3 regions of the Streptomyces sp. NBC_00996 genome follow, and region 2 is predicted to be linked to each of the others. Evidence: riboswitches for the same ligand, from Rfam matches in the RefSeq annotation. Region 2 holds a riboswitch; each other region holds the start of a gene.
What was found. A riboswitch is a leader RNA that binds a small molecule or an ion and turns the genes downstream of it on or off. The one in region 2 is predicted to bind ZMP and ZTP.

Region 1 (4,514 bases), 1.4 Mb from region 2:
GGCAGTCACACCGAACTCGTCGTGGCGACCGACCCGCGCCATCCCGGCAAGCCGGTCATCACCGACGCCGACTCCGTCCCGCGCACGGTCGAGGACGGCCATGTGCTGAGCAGGCAGGCTTACCCGCCGAGCTGGAGCGACGCGCCGCCCCGGGCGCGACCGCCGCACGACGCCGCGCGGCTGCGCGCCTACCTCGAGGAGATCGACCCGATCGAGGCGAGGGACACGACGCAACTCCTCGACGCCGTCGCCGAATTGCTGGACAACTGGACGCTCGGTGCCCGCGAGAGCGCCGCGCTGGCCCGTGTCCTCGCCGACGCGAGGGGACTGCGCCCGGCCGGAGCGGTCACCGACCGGCTGGGCCGCACGGGACAGGCGTACATGTACGACGACAAGGCCCACTCCGGCCGCCGGATGCTGATCCTGGACCCGGCGACCGGCGCTGTTCTCGGCCTTGAGGACACGGTCACCAAGGCCGATCCCGAGTACGGCGTCAAGGCCGGCGACGTGATGTCGTACCGCGCGTGGATGCGCTGATCGACCCCGAAGTCCCCGAAGTCCCCGAAGTCCCCGAAGTGTGTGCTCAGATGCCGAGTTGGCGCTCGGCCCCGGTCACCGTCTGCTCCAGCAGGACCGCGATCGTCATCGGGCCGACGCCACCCGGCACGGGGGTGATCAGACCGGCCCGGGTGACGGCGGTGTCGACGTCGACGTCGCCGACGTTCCCGGAGTTGTAGCCCGCGTCGATCACGACGGCTCCCGGCTTGATGTCCTCACCGCGGATCAGCCGGGCGCGCCCCACGGCGGCTACCACGATGTCCGCCTCGCGCACCACAGCGGACAGATCCTCCGTACGCGAATGGCAGTACGTCACCGTCGCGTCGCGCCCGAGCAGCAGCATGCCGACCGGTTTGCCGAGGATCGCGCTGCGGCCCACGACGACGGCCCGCTTGCCGGCCGGGTCCACGTCGTATTCGTCGAGGAGCCGCATGATGCCGCCGGGCGTGCAGGACACGAAGCCCGGCAGGCCGAAGCTCATCGCCGCATAGGAACTCAGCGTCACACCGTCGACGTCCTTCTCCGGCGTGATGGCCTCGAACGCCGCGCGCTCGTCGATGTGCGGTCCGACCGGGTGCTGGAGCAGGATGCCGTGCACGGTCGGGTCGCCGGACAGCGCATCGAGCGTGGCGATCAGTTCGGCCGTCGTGGTGTGGGCGGGCAGGGCGACGTGCCTCGACTCGATACCCGCCTTGCGGCTGCGGTTCTGCTTCATCCGCACATAGGTGGCCGAGGCGGGATCCTCGCCGACCAGCACCGTCGCCAGACACGGAGCCGCGCCCGTACGGTCCTTGAGGACGGCCGCACGCTTGGCGGTCTCCTCGACGATGCGCCGCGCGAGACCGGCGCCGTCCATGAGCTGGGCCTGGGACATGTGCTCCTCCTGAGCGTTGTTGACACAATCGCCCAGGCGCGCGGCAAAGACCCGTTCGTCAGACCGCTCCCCGGTGGTACTCCACCTCAGCGCCAGTCACGGCCCGCCGACCAGCGTAGCTTGTGCGATCACCGGTCGGTGCCGCTGGACCAGCGGACGCACCGTGGCCTGGCCGGCCCGGGTCTGGTGCTCTCCCTGGGCCGGCCGGCAGCGGTACTCGGTCAGCGGGCCGGGCGAAGGGCCCGCGGTTCCATGACCGGGCCTTCGTCGCTCGCCCCGACGGCGATGGGTGTCCGGACACCGTCGGCTCACGCGTACGGGCCGGTAAATGGCACCGTCGTCACAGACTCAGGTGTCCATCGGTGGTAGACCGGGCAACAGCTTCTCCAGGGTGATGGGGAAGTCGCGCACGCGCACGCCGGTGGCGTTGAACACCGCGTTCGCGACCGCCGCACCGGCCCCGCAGATGCCCAGCTCACCGACGCCCTTCGCGCCCAGGACGTTGGCCTTGTCGTCGTACCCGTCGAGGACGACGGCGTCGACGTCGGGGACGTCGGCGTGAACCGGCACCAGGTATTGGGCGAGATCCCGGTTGACGAAGGCGCCGGATCGCGGGTCGATGACGGCCTCTTCCTCGAGGGCCGCGCCGGCGCCCCAGATCATGCCGCCGATCAGCTGTGAGCGGGCCGTCTTCGCGTTGAGCACGCGGCCCACCGAGAACACGCCAAGCATCCGCCGCAGACGGATCTCGGCGGTGTCCGCGTCGACCCCCACTTCAGCGAAATGGGCCCCGTAGCAGTGGATCGAGTAGGCCGTGTAGTTCGGATCATCGCCCATGAAGCGGGTCTCGCCCACCGCCTGCACGCCTTCGGGGTGGTTGCGTCGGACGATCTCGCTCAGCGCCTCGGACGCGTCACCGATGCGCACGTTGCCATCGGCGAACACGGCGTCTGCCGTGTCCCGGCCGTGCAGCGGGGAGCGTGCGTCGCCGCGCGCAGCGGACAGCAACTGCTCGCGCAGGGCCGTGCAGGCCTGATCCACCGCGGTGCACGAGTTGGCGGCGCCCCACGAGCCACCGGACCCCCAGCTGGTGGGAAACTCGGATCGCCCGAGCTCAATGCGCACCCGATCGGGCGGCAGTCCAAGCCCGTCGGCCGCAACCTGCGTCAGGATGGTGTAGGTGCCCGTGCCGATGTCGGTCATGTCCGTCTGGACGACGGCGGTGCCGTCCGCCTCGAACCGCATCCGCACCGTTGTCGGCCCTTGGAAATGCCCGCGGATGGCGGCAGCCATGCCGTAGCCGATCAACCACTGTCCCTCACGCATACTCGCCGGGGTGGCGGGGCGGTGCTCCCAGCCGAACCGGCGCGCGCCTTCGCGCAGGCAGTCGACCAGGTGCCGGTCGCTGTACGGCACGTCTCGCTCGGGATCGACGGTGGGCTCGTTGCGGATCCGCAGCTCGACCGGGTCCATTCCGAGCGCGTGCGCCAACTCGTCCATCGCCGACTCCACCGCCAGCATGCCCGGCGCTTCGCCCGGCGCGCGGACGTCTGTCCCGCGCGGCAGATCCAGGGGCTTCAGCCGGTGGCTCGTCAACCGGTGGGGCGCGGCGTAGAGGCTGCGGGTCGTGGCGGCGGTCTGCTCGGCGTACTCGATGTCGGGGTTGGTGTGCATGGTGACCTCGTGGGCGAGTGCAGCCAGCCGTCCATCGCGCCCCGCGCCCAGCCGAACGCGCTGGCTGGATATGGGGCGCATACCGACGAGCTGGAAGATCTGCTGCCGGGTCAGCGCCACCTTGACCGGTTGGCTCAACTCGCGGGCGGCGAGCGCTGCGAGGATCGTCTCGGAATGGATGCCCAGTTTGGAGCCGAATCCCCCGCCGACGAAGGGGGTGACGATGTGGATCCGCGCCGGATCGATGCGAAGCGTGCCGGCGACCGAGGTCTGAGCGGCATCGACGATCTGGCAGCTGACGTAGACGACGAGGTCCTCGCCACGTGGCTCCACCAGGCACGCGTTCGGTTCCATCGGCATGGAGAACTCGTACGGCGTCGTGTACTGCTCGTCGACTCTGACCTCCGCGTTGCTGAATCCGGCATCGAAATCGCCCACCTCGGTGTCGGTGGGGAATCCAGCATTGACCACTTTCGGGATATATGTCTCGTCTTCGTCCGCGAAGTCGAAACGCCCCCGTCCGCTGACGTATTCGACGTCGACGAGATCGGCCGCCGCTCGGGCCTGCTCGAAGGTCGTGGCGACGACGAGTGCCACCGGCTCGCCGTAATGGTGAATATCCGGGCCGGTCAGCACCGGCTGGGCGCGCCAGTATTCGAACGGAATGGACTCGTCGCGGGGGCCCTGCGCCGGGGCATTGAGATGGGTCATCACCATGCGCACGCCGGGAGCGCGTTCGGCGTTCTCGGTGTCGATCCGGGTGATGCGGCCTTTGCCGATCGTTGCGCCGACGATGAACCCGTAGAGCGGTTGGCCGGCCTCCCAATGCTCGTAGGCGAAGGTGGCTCGGCCGGCGACCTTCAACGGGCCGTCGACGCGGTTCAAGGCTTGCCCGATCATGTCGCCTCCTCAGCTCGACCGGGCCGCTTGTGCGAGCGTTCGGCACAGCGTGCGCTTGGCCAACTCGATCTTGAAGTCGTTGTGCCCCTGCCCCACGGCGTCGCGCATCGCCGCCTCAGCGGCGGCGCGATAGGTGGCCATCGTGGCCGGACGGCCGGTCAGCGCGGCCTCCGCCTCGAAGGACCGCCACGGCTTGTGCGCCACACCGCCGAACGCCACCCGTGCCTCACCTATCGATCCCTGATCGGCCGAGACGGCAGCCGCCACGGAGACCAGCGCGAACTCGTAGGACGCCCGATCGCGCACCTTGCGGTAGATCTGCCGGCCCGGCGGGGGCGGGGGCAGGATCACGCCCGTGATCATCTCGCCGGGCCGCAGCACGGTCTCGATGTGCGGCGTATCGCCCGGCAGCCGGTAGAAGTCCGTGATGACGACGCGGCGTACCGACTCGTCGGCGTCGAGCAGCTCGATCTCCGCCTCCAGCACGGTCATCGCGACGGCCATGTCC
Region 2 (4,514 bases):
AGGGCCACCCGGTCCCCGGACAGCGAAATGACGTCGTACCAGTCGCCGCCGACCTCTATTCCCCCGCCGGCGGGCAGATAGCGGGCGGCAGCGGTGACGGCGGGCAGGACCGGCAGGTCGTGGGGGAGCAGACCGCGCTGGAGCTCATGGGCTCGGCGGCGCTCGGCGTCATACAGTCGGCCCCGCTCCAGGGCCTGAGCCACCAGCCCGCTCAGCGCGGTGAAGAGAGTGCGCTCATCACTGCTGAAGGTGTGCGGCCGCGCGTAGGAGATGCAGAGGACACCGACCGTTCGCCCGGAGGTGACCAACGGCAGGTATGCCCAGGCCTCCCTGCCGCCTCGGGTAGGGAGTTCCGACAGACGGGGATAGCCGCGGATGTACTCCTGCGCCGAGGAGACACAGACCGGCACACCGTTTTGCAGGGCCTGGTAGGCCGGAAGGTTGCTCTGCACGGAGAATGTGCTGATCAGCTCCAGGAATTCCTCCGAGAATCCCACGGCGCTCAACAGGACGAAGTCCTTGCCTTCCCGGGCCCAAACGGTGACACCTGCTGCGTCGAACAGTGTCCGCACATGATCCGTGACGGCATCAATGACGTCCTGCCCGGTGACCGCCGCCGCGAGGGCGTGAGTAAGGTCTGCGATCCGAACCGTGCGCTCCACGGCGGCAGCCTGCTGCGCTTCCACCCGCCGACCGTTGGTGATATCGGTGAAATACACTCGGAGGCCGCCGGGCGCGGGGACCACTCGAAGGCGGAACCACCGCTGGTCGGCAGGCCATCGCGCCTCGAAGTCGACTGGTTGACCGCTGGTGCCGGCTCGACGGCAGGGGCCCTCCAGACCGAGCTTTGGGACGGCAGGAGCCGCCTCCCACAGCACGTGGCCCACGAGCCGGTCCGCGGAACCGAGGAGGCACTCTCCCTCGCTGTTGATGGAAGTGATTCGCCCCTGGCCGTCGATGTCCAGAACCGCGTCACTCACCTGAGTCAGGCCCTGGCCGACAGGGGCTGGTCCGCTACGGACATCGCTGATGACCTGCAAGGTGCCGGTCAGCCTGCACTTGTTCCGGTGTTGGTCGACGACTACTCGGCCACGGGCCTGCACCCATCGGACGGCCCGGTCGGGTCGGTGTATGCGGTACTGGACGCCGTATGCCTGGTCGGCGGCGCGGATCGCGTCCTCGGTGTACGCCAAGACCTGCGGCAGGTCGTCCGGGTCGACCAGACTCACCCAGGTGTCGATCCGCCCGTCGAAGATCTCCGGGGCGATACCGAGGATGCGCGCGGACCGTTCGTCCCAGACCACCGCCCCCGTGCGCAGGTCCCACTCCCATGTACCGATTCCGGCTTCATCGAGAGCCTCCTGCAGTTGGGTGCCGGACTGCCACTGCGGCCCAGGGGCTGAGAGCCGCCGGGGGTCGCGGAACCGCAGTCGTTCCGCGGTCCACCGGGCCACGGCATCGAGCAGCTGCTGAACCTCCGCCTGAAGGTCGCCCGCTGTGGTCGTCAGGACGGTGAGGGCGCCCAGGGGCCCATTGGGGCCGGGCAGCGGGACCGACACCAGTCCGATCCCGGTAGGAAGGTGCCGGAACCCGGGGGCAAACGGGCCGGTCCACACTACGGTGTCCTCACATACGGCACGGGCGGGTGACACGGCAGCCTCCAGTGCGACCTCCTGCCATGCCTCGAGCAGCGCAGCGCGCAGGCCAGTGTGCGCCGTCAGGTGCAGCACAGGGCTCCCCGGGACGCCCTGATGCACCAGCCCCCCCAGCCCATGGAGAGCGACCACAGCCTGGTCGAGGCCGAGCCGCAGGGATTCCGGGGCACTGAGGCCTTCGCCGACGGCTGCGAGGGTGCGAAGACGTTCCGTGACCGACGATGGCGTCTCCGAGACCCCGCCTGGTGCGGCGGCCGGTCGAGAATCTTCCCGGCGCGGGCCCATACCCTCACCTACCTCCGCCACGGACGGAATAGAACCAACATACAGGCTGAAAACGGGAGAGAATAAGCCGATTACGGACATGACGGTCGCGGTCGGTTTCCATCTTGCTGCTCTGAGTCACCTGCGGAGGCAGGTTGATCGCATACTAAGAATGCTCCGGGTCTGTCCTGCCATCGGGTGCGTTTCCGTGGAGGTGGTCACCGGCAGCGACGCGGTGGTGCGCCCTCGGGCCGTACGGAGCCACCGCCGGCTGCTGGCCACCACGCTGGGCCGGGTCGAGGCGACCCGGATCGCCTACCGCGCCCTGGTGCGGCCAACCTGCACCACGGCGCCGCCGCCCTGGCCCTGCCGCGGCAGTTCTACTCCTACCCGCTCCAGCGCGCGTCACCTTCGGGGGCGCCGAGACACTCCTGCGCCTGGCGGCTCGGCACCGGCAGTTGATGGAGATCGCGTGTCGGGTCGCCGCCCACATCCCCGCCTTCTACCAGCAGGACGCGCCAGCCCCCGCCCCGGCCGTCGGCAGCGAGGGGGGACCGGCTGCTGGTGCTCAGCTGTGCCGCGACCGGCGTGAACATGATCCCGTCCGATCCGCGTGAGCCGCTCCGCGCCGCACGGGCAGCTGACGACCCGCAGCCGCCCTCGGCTCAGCTGTCCAGTCGCGAGCGGCCCGCCCGAGTCGCGGACATCGTTGCCCCCAGGCGTTGCTGACCACTCGTCCAGGCGCACGGCAACGACGTCTCGTCGGACCGCTCCCCGGTGGTGCTCCACTCAGCGCCAGTCACGGCCCACAGCCTCGCCACGGTCGGGCGGTGTCAGGTGCGCCGCGCCAATACGTTCAGAAGCGGCGTCGGTTCCTCGCGGAAGTAGAAATGACCGCCTTCGAACCGGTGCACCCGCACGGTCCCGGTGCTGTGTTGCTCCCACTGCCCGAGCTGGTCGGCGGTGACGACGTCGGTGCCCCCGCCCACCACCTCCAGGGGCACCGGAAGCGGTTCGCCCGGCTGGTGCGAATAGCCGTCCAGCAAGGTGAAGTCGGTGCGGAACACGGGGAGCAGCACTGCCATCAGTTCGGTGTCCGCAGCCAGTTGTGGCGGAATGCCGCCGTAGCGCTCATGCAGGGCCGCGACCAGCTCCTCGTCAGGCCTGTCGGCCAGTCCCGTGACGGGGCGCGGTAGATGCGGCGCGGGAAACGCCGACACGATGAGACGCTCGGGCAACGGGCGGCCTCGGGCGGCGAGTTCTCGCGTGACCTCGTAGACGACCAGCGCGCCGAGGCTGTGCCCGAAGAGATCGTACGGCGGGACGAACTCCGTCTCTGCCAGCAACTCCCGTACCAGCGTGCCGAGGTCGGTCACCGGGCGCTCATGGGTCCGGCCGCCGCGTCCCGGCGGGCAGATCCCGTAGACCTGGGTGCCCGGCAGCTGCAGCCCCCAGCGCACGTATTCACCGGGAAGCCCACCCGAGTGGGGGAAGCAGTACAGGTGGCGTCGCGGAGGCTGGGCAGGTGGGCGGCCGGTCAGCCAGGGGCTGCGCCGAGCGGCGGCGCCGGGTGGTGGGGCGGAGGACAGGGGAGTGGTCACGGAGTGGGAACCTCCTCGGCGGAATCGGCCCTCGCCCCACGCTCGTCGAGCAGCGCGGCGAGGGCCGCCGGGGTCTGGGAGCGCAGGACGTCGGCGGCGTTGACGGTGACGTGGAACGAGGCGGCGGCCCAGGCCGCGAGCTTCGTGGCGGTCAGCGAGTCCCCGCCGAGGTCGAAGAGACCGTCGTGCGGGTCGATGTCGGGGTAGCCGAGGGCCTGGGTGAACGCGCCGAGCAGGGCGGACAGCACGGGCGGGCGGTCCGCTGCCGGCGCGCCCGGTGCCCCCGCGCCGGTGACCGCTCGCGGCACTGGTGCGGCGGGGGCGGGGAAGGGCATGCCCGAGGCCCGCGGTGTCGGTGCCGCGGCGGTGCCGGCCTCGGGCGGTGCCGGCACCAGGTGGTCGCGGCGCTCGAACGGATAGGTGGGCAGCGCCACCCGGCGCCGGGGCCGACGGCCCTGAAGCGCGGCGAAGTCCACTCGCGCGCCGCGTGCCCACAGCTCGCCCACACCGGCGAGGAGGGTCGCCGTCTCCGACGCCTCCTCCGCCGGATGCGGCGCGAGGTGCACGACGGCCTGCTTGCTGTCGTGGTTCGGATGCTGACGGGCCAGGGTGGCGAGGGTACGGCCGGGGCCCACCTCGACCAGCACCCGGTCCGGGGTGCCGAACAGGGTGTCCAGCGCCTCGCCGAAACGTACGGGCCGACGCAGGTGCCGTACCCAGTACTCCGCGGAGCGGACATCGTCGGCGTCTGCCCACGACCCGGTCGTGTCCGAGAGTACCGGTACGCCGGGCCGCTCCCGTGGCACAGCCCTGACCGCCCCGGCCAAGTGGCGGGCGATCGGCTCGACGAGCGACGAGTGTCCCGCCGCGGCGATCCGCAGCACCCGCGCCTCGACGCCGCGCCCGGTGAGTTCCTCCGCCCACCGGGCCACGGACGTGGCCGGACCGGTCACGGTGCACTGTCCCGGCCCGTTCACCGCACCGATCGTGATGT
Region 3 (4,514 bases), 2.0 Mb from region 2:
GCGCGCGCGGCCATCGCCTGCAACACCGTCGCCGTACCGAAGCAGACCGATGCGCCAAGGGCGCACATCATTCCGAAGAGCACGACGTGACTGTAGGGGACGGTGAATCGCGGGGGGTCACTGCGGGGTTTCCGTAAGCGATCTCTAATCTGATCACCTTCGGCAGGTGAATGAACTGAACAGAACACGCGCACACCGCTCGGAAACAGCGGCGACAACGGGGGAGCGGACATGGCAGACACTCGACGGCAACTGCGCTCAGGCACCGTCGAGCTCGGCGGTATGGGACTCCTCGCGGCGGCGCTCACCGCCTGCTCCTCGGACCCCGACAAGCGCTGCGTCGACCGCGACAGCTACAACCTCACCAAGGGCTACAAGGTCGTCGCCGACAAGAACTGCAAGTCCACCAAGACGTCGGCCAACGGCTCCTGGTACTACGGCGGCAAGAAGAAGAGCGGCTGGGTCGACGGCGGCTCCTTCACCAAGCCCCGCAAGGGATCCGGCAGTTCGAGCGGCGGTGGCCACGGCAGCGGCTTCGGCCGCGGCATGGGCAGCTCCGGCGGCTGAGCGCGTACGACGCCTTCCGGGGCGCGGGTCGATGGTGACTGCACCACATGTGCCTGGCGGCGGCCGCGCCCGCTTCCTGCCGCACGTCATCCTCTAGCCCGAGAGCCCGAGAGCCCGAGAGCCCGAGAGCCCGAGAGCCCGAGAGCCCGAGAGCCCGAGAGCCCGAGAGCCCGAGAGCGAGAGCCCGAACCGACTACGCCCCCAGCACGCCTCGGAGCTGGGCGAGCCCCCAGTCCAGGTCCTCCTTGCTGATGACCAGGGGCGGGGCGATCCGGATCGTGACGCCGTGGGTGTCCTTGACGAGAACGCCCCGGTCCATCAGCTTCTCGGAGATCTCCCGCCCGGTGCCGTAGGCCGGGGCGATGTCGATCCCCGCCCACAGACCGCGCCCGCGCACCTGTGTGACATGGCCGGTGCCCGTCAGCAGGGCCAGCGCGCGGTGCAGATGCTCGCCGAGCTCGGCGGCCCGCCGCTGGAACTCGCCCGACCGCAGCATCGCGATCACCTCCAGCGCCACCGCACAGGCCAGCGGATTCCCCCCGAACGTCGACCCGTGCTCCCCGGGCCGGAACACCCCGAGCACCTCGCTGGACGACACCACGGCCGAGACGGGGACGACCCCACCACCGAGCGCCTTGCCGAGCACATACATGTCGGGCACCACACCCTCGTGCTCACAGGCGAACGTACGCCCGGTCCTGCCCAGGCCCGACTGGATCTCGTCCGCGATGAACAGGACATTCCGCTCCCGCGTCACCTCCCGCACCCCCTGGAGATAGCCGGGCGGCGGCACCAGAACCCCCGCTTCGCCCTGAATCGGCTCCAACAGCACGGCGACCGTCTCCTCGGTGACCGCCTCGCGCAGCGCCGCCAGATCCCCGTACGGCACGATGTCGAAGCCCGGCGTGAACGGGCCGAAGTCCGCCCGCGCCTCCGGGTCCGTGGAGAAGCTGATGATCGTCGTCGTACGGCCGTGGAAGTTGTCGCCGGCCACGACGACCCTCGCCCTGCCGTCCGGGACGCCCTTGACCCGGTACCCCCACTTCCGGGCCGTCTTCACCGCGGTCTCCACCGCCTCCGCGCCCGTGTTCATCGGCAGCACCATCTCCATGCCGCACAGTGCCGCCAGTTCCCGGCAGAAGTCAGCGAACCGGTCGTGATGGAACGCCCGCGACGTCAGCGTCACCCGCTCCAGCTGCGCCTTCGCCGCGTCGAGCAGCCGCCGGTTGCCATGTCCGAAATTCAGCGCCGAGTATCCGGCCAGCAGATCGAGGAAGCGGCGCCCCTCGACATCCGTCATCCAGGCCCCGTCCGCCGTCGCCACGACGACCGGCAGCGGGTGGTAGTTGTGCGCGCTGTGCGCGTCGGCCGAGGCGATGAACGCCTTCGTCGTCTCCGTAGCGGTCACGGGGTCTCCGTTTCTTGACGTGCGGCACGAGGGGCGCGCGTTCCCGAGCACGGGGGAGTGATGCCCGCGAGCGGCGGGTGGCTTGTGGCCTATTTCCTATCGTCGCTCGCATGGTGGACTCGGGAACCCGGCCGTCCGGCGCGCCCGGTAGGCTGATCGACGGGGCCGTGACTGGCGCGCTGGGATGGGACCGACCATCGGGGAGCGGCTCCAGCAACTGTGTGCCGTGCGCCTGGGCCGACCCGTGAACGCTGAACGCCACGTCCGGAGGCCGTCATGCCAGAGCCCCTTTCCACCGAATCCACCGCCTTCCGCAGCGCTCTCGACGTGATCCGGGCCGTGGAGCCCCGCGTCGCCGACGCCATCGGCCAGGAAGTCGCCGACCAGCGCGACATGCTCAAGCTGATCGCGTCCGAGAACTACGCCTCCCCGGCCACCCTCCTGGCCATGGGCAACTGGTTCAGCGACAAGTACGCCGAGGGCACCATCGGCCGCCGCTTCTACGCCGGCTGTCGCAACGTCGACACCGTCGAGGCCCTCGCGGCCGAGCACGCCCGCGAACTCTTCGGCGCCGAGCACGCCTACGCCCAGCCGCACTCCGGCATCGACGCCAACCTCGTCGCCTTCTGGGCCGTCCTCGCCGCCCGCGTCGAGGCCCCCGCCCTGGAGCGGGCCGGTGTCCGCAACGTCAACGACCTCTCCGAGGCCGACTGGGCCGAGCTGCGCCATGCCTTCGGCAACCAGCGCATGCTCGGCATGTCCCTGGACGCCGGAGGCCACCTCACCCACGGCTTCCGCCCGAACATCTCCGGCAAGATGTTCGACCAGCGCTCCTACGGCACCGACCCCGCCACCGGCCTCATCGACTACGAGGCCCTGCGCACCTCCGCCCGTGACTTCAAGCCGCTGATCATCGTCGCCGGCTACTCCGCCTACCCCCGCCTGGTGAACTTCCGCATTATGCGGGAGATCGCCGACGAGGTCGGCGCGACCCTGATGGTCGACATGGCGCACTTCGCCGGTCTGGTCGCGGGCAAGGTCCTCACCGGCGACTTCGACCCGATCCCGCACGCCCAGATCGTCACCACCACCACGCACAAGTCACTGCGCGGCCCGCGCGGCGGCATGGTGCTGTGCGACGAGACCCTCGCCGAGCAGGTCGACCGCGGCTGCCCGATGGTCCTCGGTGGCCCCCTTCCCCATGTCATGGCCGCCAAGGCCGTCGCACTCGCCGAGGCGCGTCGCCCCGAGTTCCGCGACTACGCCCAGGCCGTCGTCGACAACTCCCGCGCCCTCGCCGAGGGCCTGATGCGCCGCGGCGCCACTCTGGTCACCGGCGGCACCGACAACCACCTCAACCTGATCGACGTCGCCTCCTCCTACGGCCTCACCGGCCGCCAGGCCGAGTCCGCACTGCTCGACTCGGGCATCGTCACCAACCGCAACTCCATCCCCGCCGACCCGAACGGCGCCTGGTACACCTCCGGCATCCGTATCGGCACGCCCGCGCTGACCACCCGTGGTCTGGGCACGGCCGAGATGGACGAGATCGCCGGTCTGATCGACCGCGTCCTCACCGCCGCCGAGCCCGGCACGACGGCCAAGGGCAGCCCGTCCAAGGCCCAGCACGTCCTGGACCCGAAGATCTCCGACGAGATCGCCCACCGCGCCACCGACCTGCTCGCCGGCTTCCCGCTCTACCCGGAGATCGACCTCGGCTGACGCACCCGGTACCTCACCGGGGCTACAAGTCGATCAGCTCCTGTCGTGGTTCCCGCGGCGGTCCGGCAGCTTTCTGCCGGGCCGCCGCGCCGCGTATCACAAGGGTGCCGCCGACTCCGATCACCAGGCCGGCCGCCAGCCCGGGTATCGCCCACCTCGCACGCTCCACCGCATGCGGGTCCGTGTCGGCCATCGATGTGCTTCCGGAGCCGAACAGCCTCCCCTGTTCCGCCAACTGCTCGAATACCGAGCGCGGTGCCCGATGCCAGCGGATGTCGTCGTCCTCCACGTCGGGTGAAGGATCCGAGCGCACCCACGGCGTCCCGTCCGCGGCGACGAACACCTGGTCCTGGCGCTCGATGGCGACATCGCCGCCGGGCGCCCTCTGGGTCCGGGGCCAGCCCCCGACCCCGGTCAGCCCCCAGATCACCGTGGCTCGCACCTTCGGGAAGTGGCCCGCCACCCAGGCCTCGGGCACCCGCTCCGTCCCCGTGTACCTGGGCGACAGCAACCGCCAGAGCCGTACGAAGTCCTCCTCCCCCGAGCGCAGGGTGGTCGTCCGCCCCGTGTCACCGGCGATGACCACGGCCACATCCGGGGTGTCGGCCGTCGCGTAGAAAGCGGTGCCCGTCGAGGCGTGGGCCCCAGGTGCACCGAGCGCGGCCAGCGCCACGGAAGCCAGAGACAGGAGCCATGACCTCGCACTCGTCCGTCCGACCCGGAACCTCATCCGGCCCCCGTCGTCCGTGCTCCCCTTCATCCGTCCCCCTCGTCATCCGTCCCCTCGTCATCCGTCCCCTCGTGCGTCCCGCGTCCC

Region 1: it holds a riboswitch for ZMP and ZTP, as region 2 does, so the genes downstream of both, OG390_RS47280 (bifunctional 5,10-methylenetetrahydrofolate dehydrogenase/5,10-methenyltetrahydrofolate cyclohydrolase) here and OG390_RS40920 (hypothetical protein) in region 2, are expected to answer to the same signal.
Region 3: it holds a riboswitch for ZMP and ZTP, as region 2 does, so the genes downstream of both, OG390_RS32050 (glycine hydroxymethyltransferase) here and OG390_RS40920 (hypothetical protein) in region 2, are expected to answer to the same signal.

What each region holds. Positions count from the first base shown of each region.
Region 1 is NZ_CP108723.1:10,210,745-10,215,258, forward strand. Features, by position in the region: gene OG390_RS47275 (CU044_5270 family protein) at 1-537, shown strand, start outside; gene OG390_RS47280 (bifunctional 5,10-methylenetetrahydrofolate dehydrogenase/5,10-methenyltetrahydrofolate cyclohydrolase) at 584-1,432, opposite strand; ZMP/ZTP riboswitch at 1,456-1,542, opposite strand; gene OG390_RS47285 (xanthine dehydrogenase family protein molybdopterin-binding subunit) at 1,781-4,006, opposite strand; gene OG390_RS47290 (FAD binding domain-containing protein) at 4,016-4,514, opposite strand, start outside.
Region 2 is NZ_CP108723.1:8,799,375-8,803,888, forward strand. Features, by position in the region: gene OG390_RS40915 (SpoIIE family protein phosphatase) at 1-1,559, opposite strand, end outside; gene OG390_RS40920 (hypothetical protein) at 2,306-2,515, opposite strand; ZMP/ZTP riboswitch at 2,648-2,732, opposite strand; gene OG390_RS40925 (thioesterase II family protein) at 2,753-3,520, opposite strand; gene OG390_RS40930 (type I polyketide synthase) at 3,517-4,514, opposite strand, start outside.
Region 3 is NZ_CP108723.1:6,818,203-6,822,716, forward strand. Features, by position in the region: gene OG390_RS32035 (hypothetical protein) at 1-71, opposite strand, end outside; gene OG390_RS32040 (hypothetical protein) at 232-567, shown strand; gene rocD (ornithine--oxo-acid transaminase) at 761-1,975, opposite strand; ZMP/ZTP riboswitch at 2,133-2,220, shown strand; gene OG390_RS32050 (glycine hydroxymethyltransferase) at 2,252-3,697, shown strand; gene OG390_RS32055 (hypothetical protein) at 3,720-4,457, opposite strand.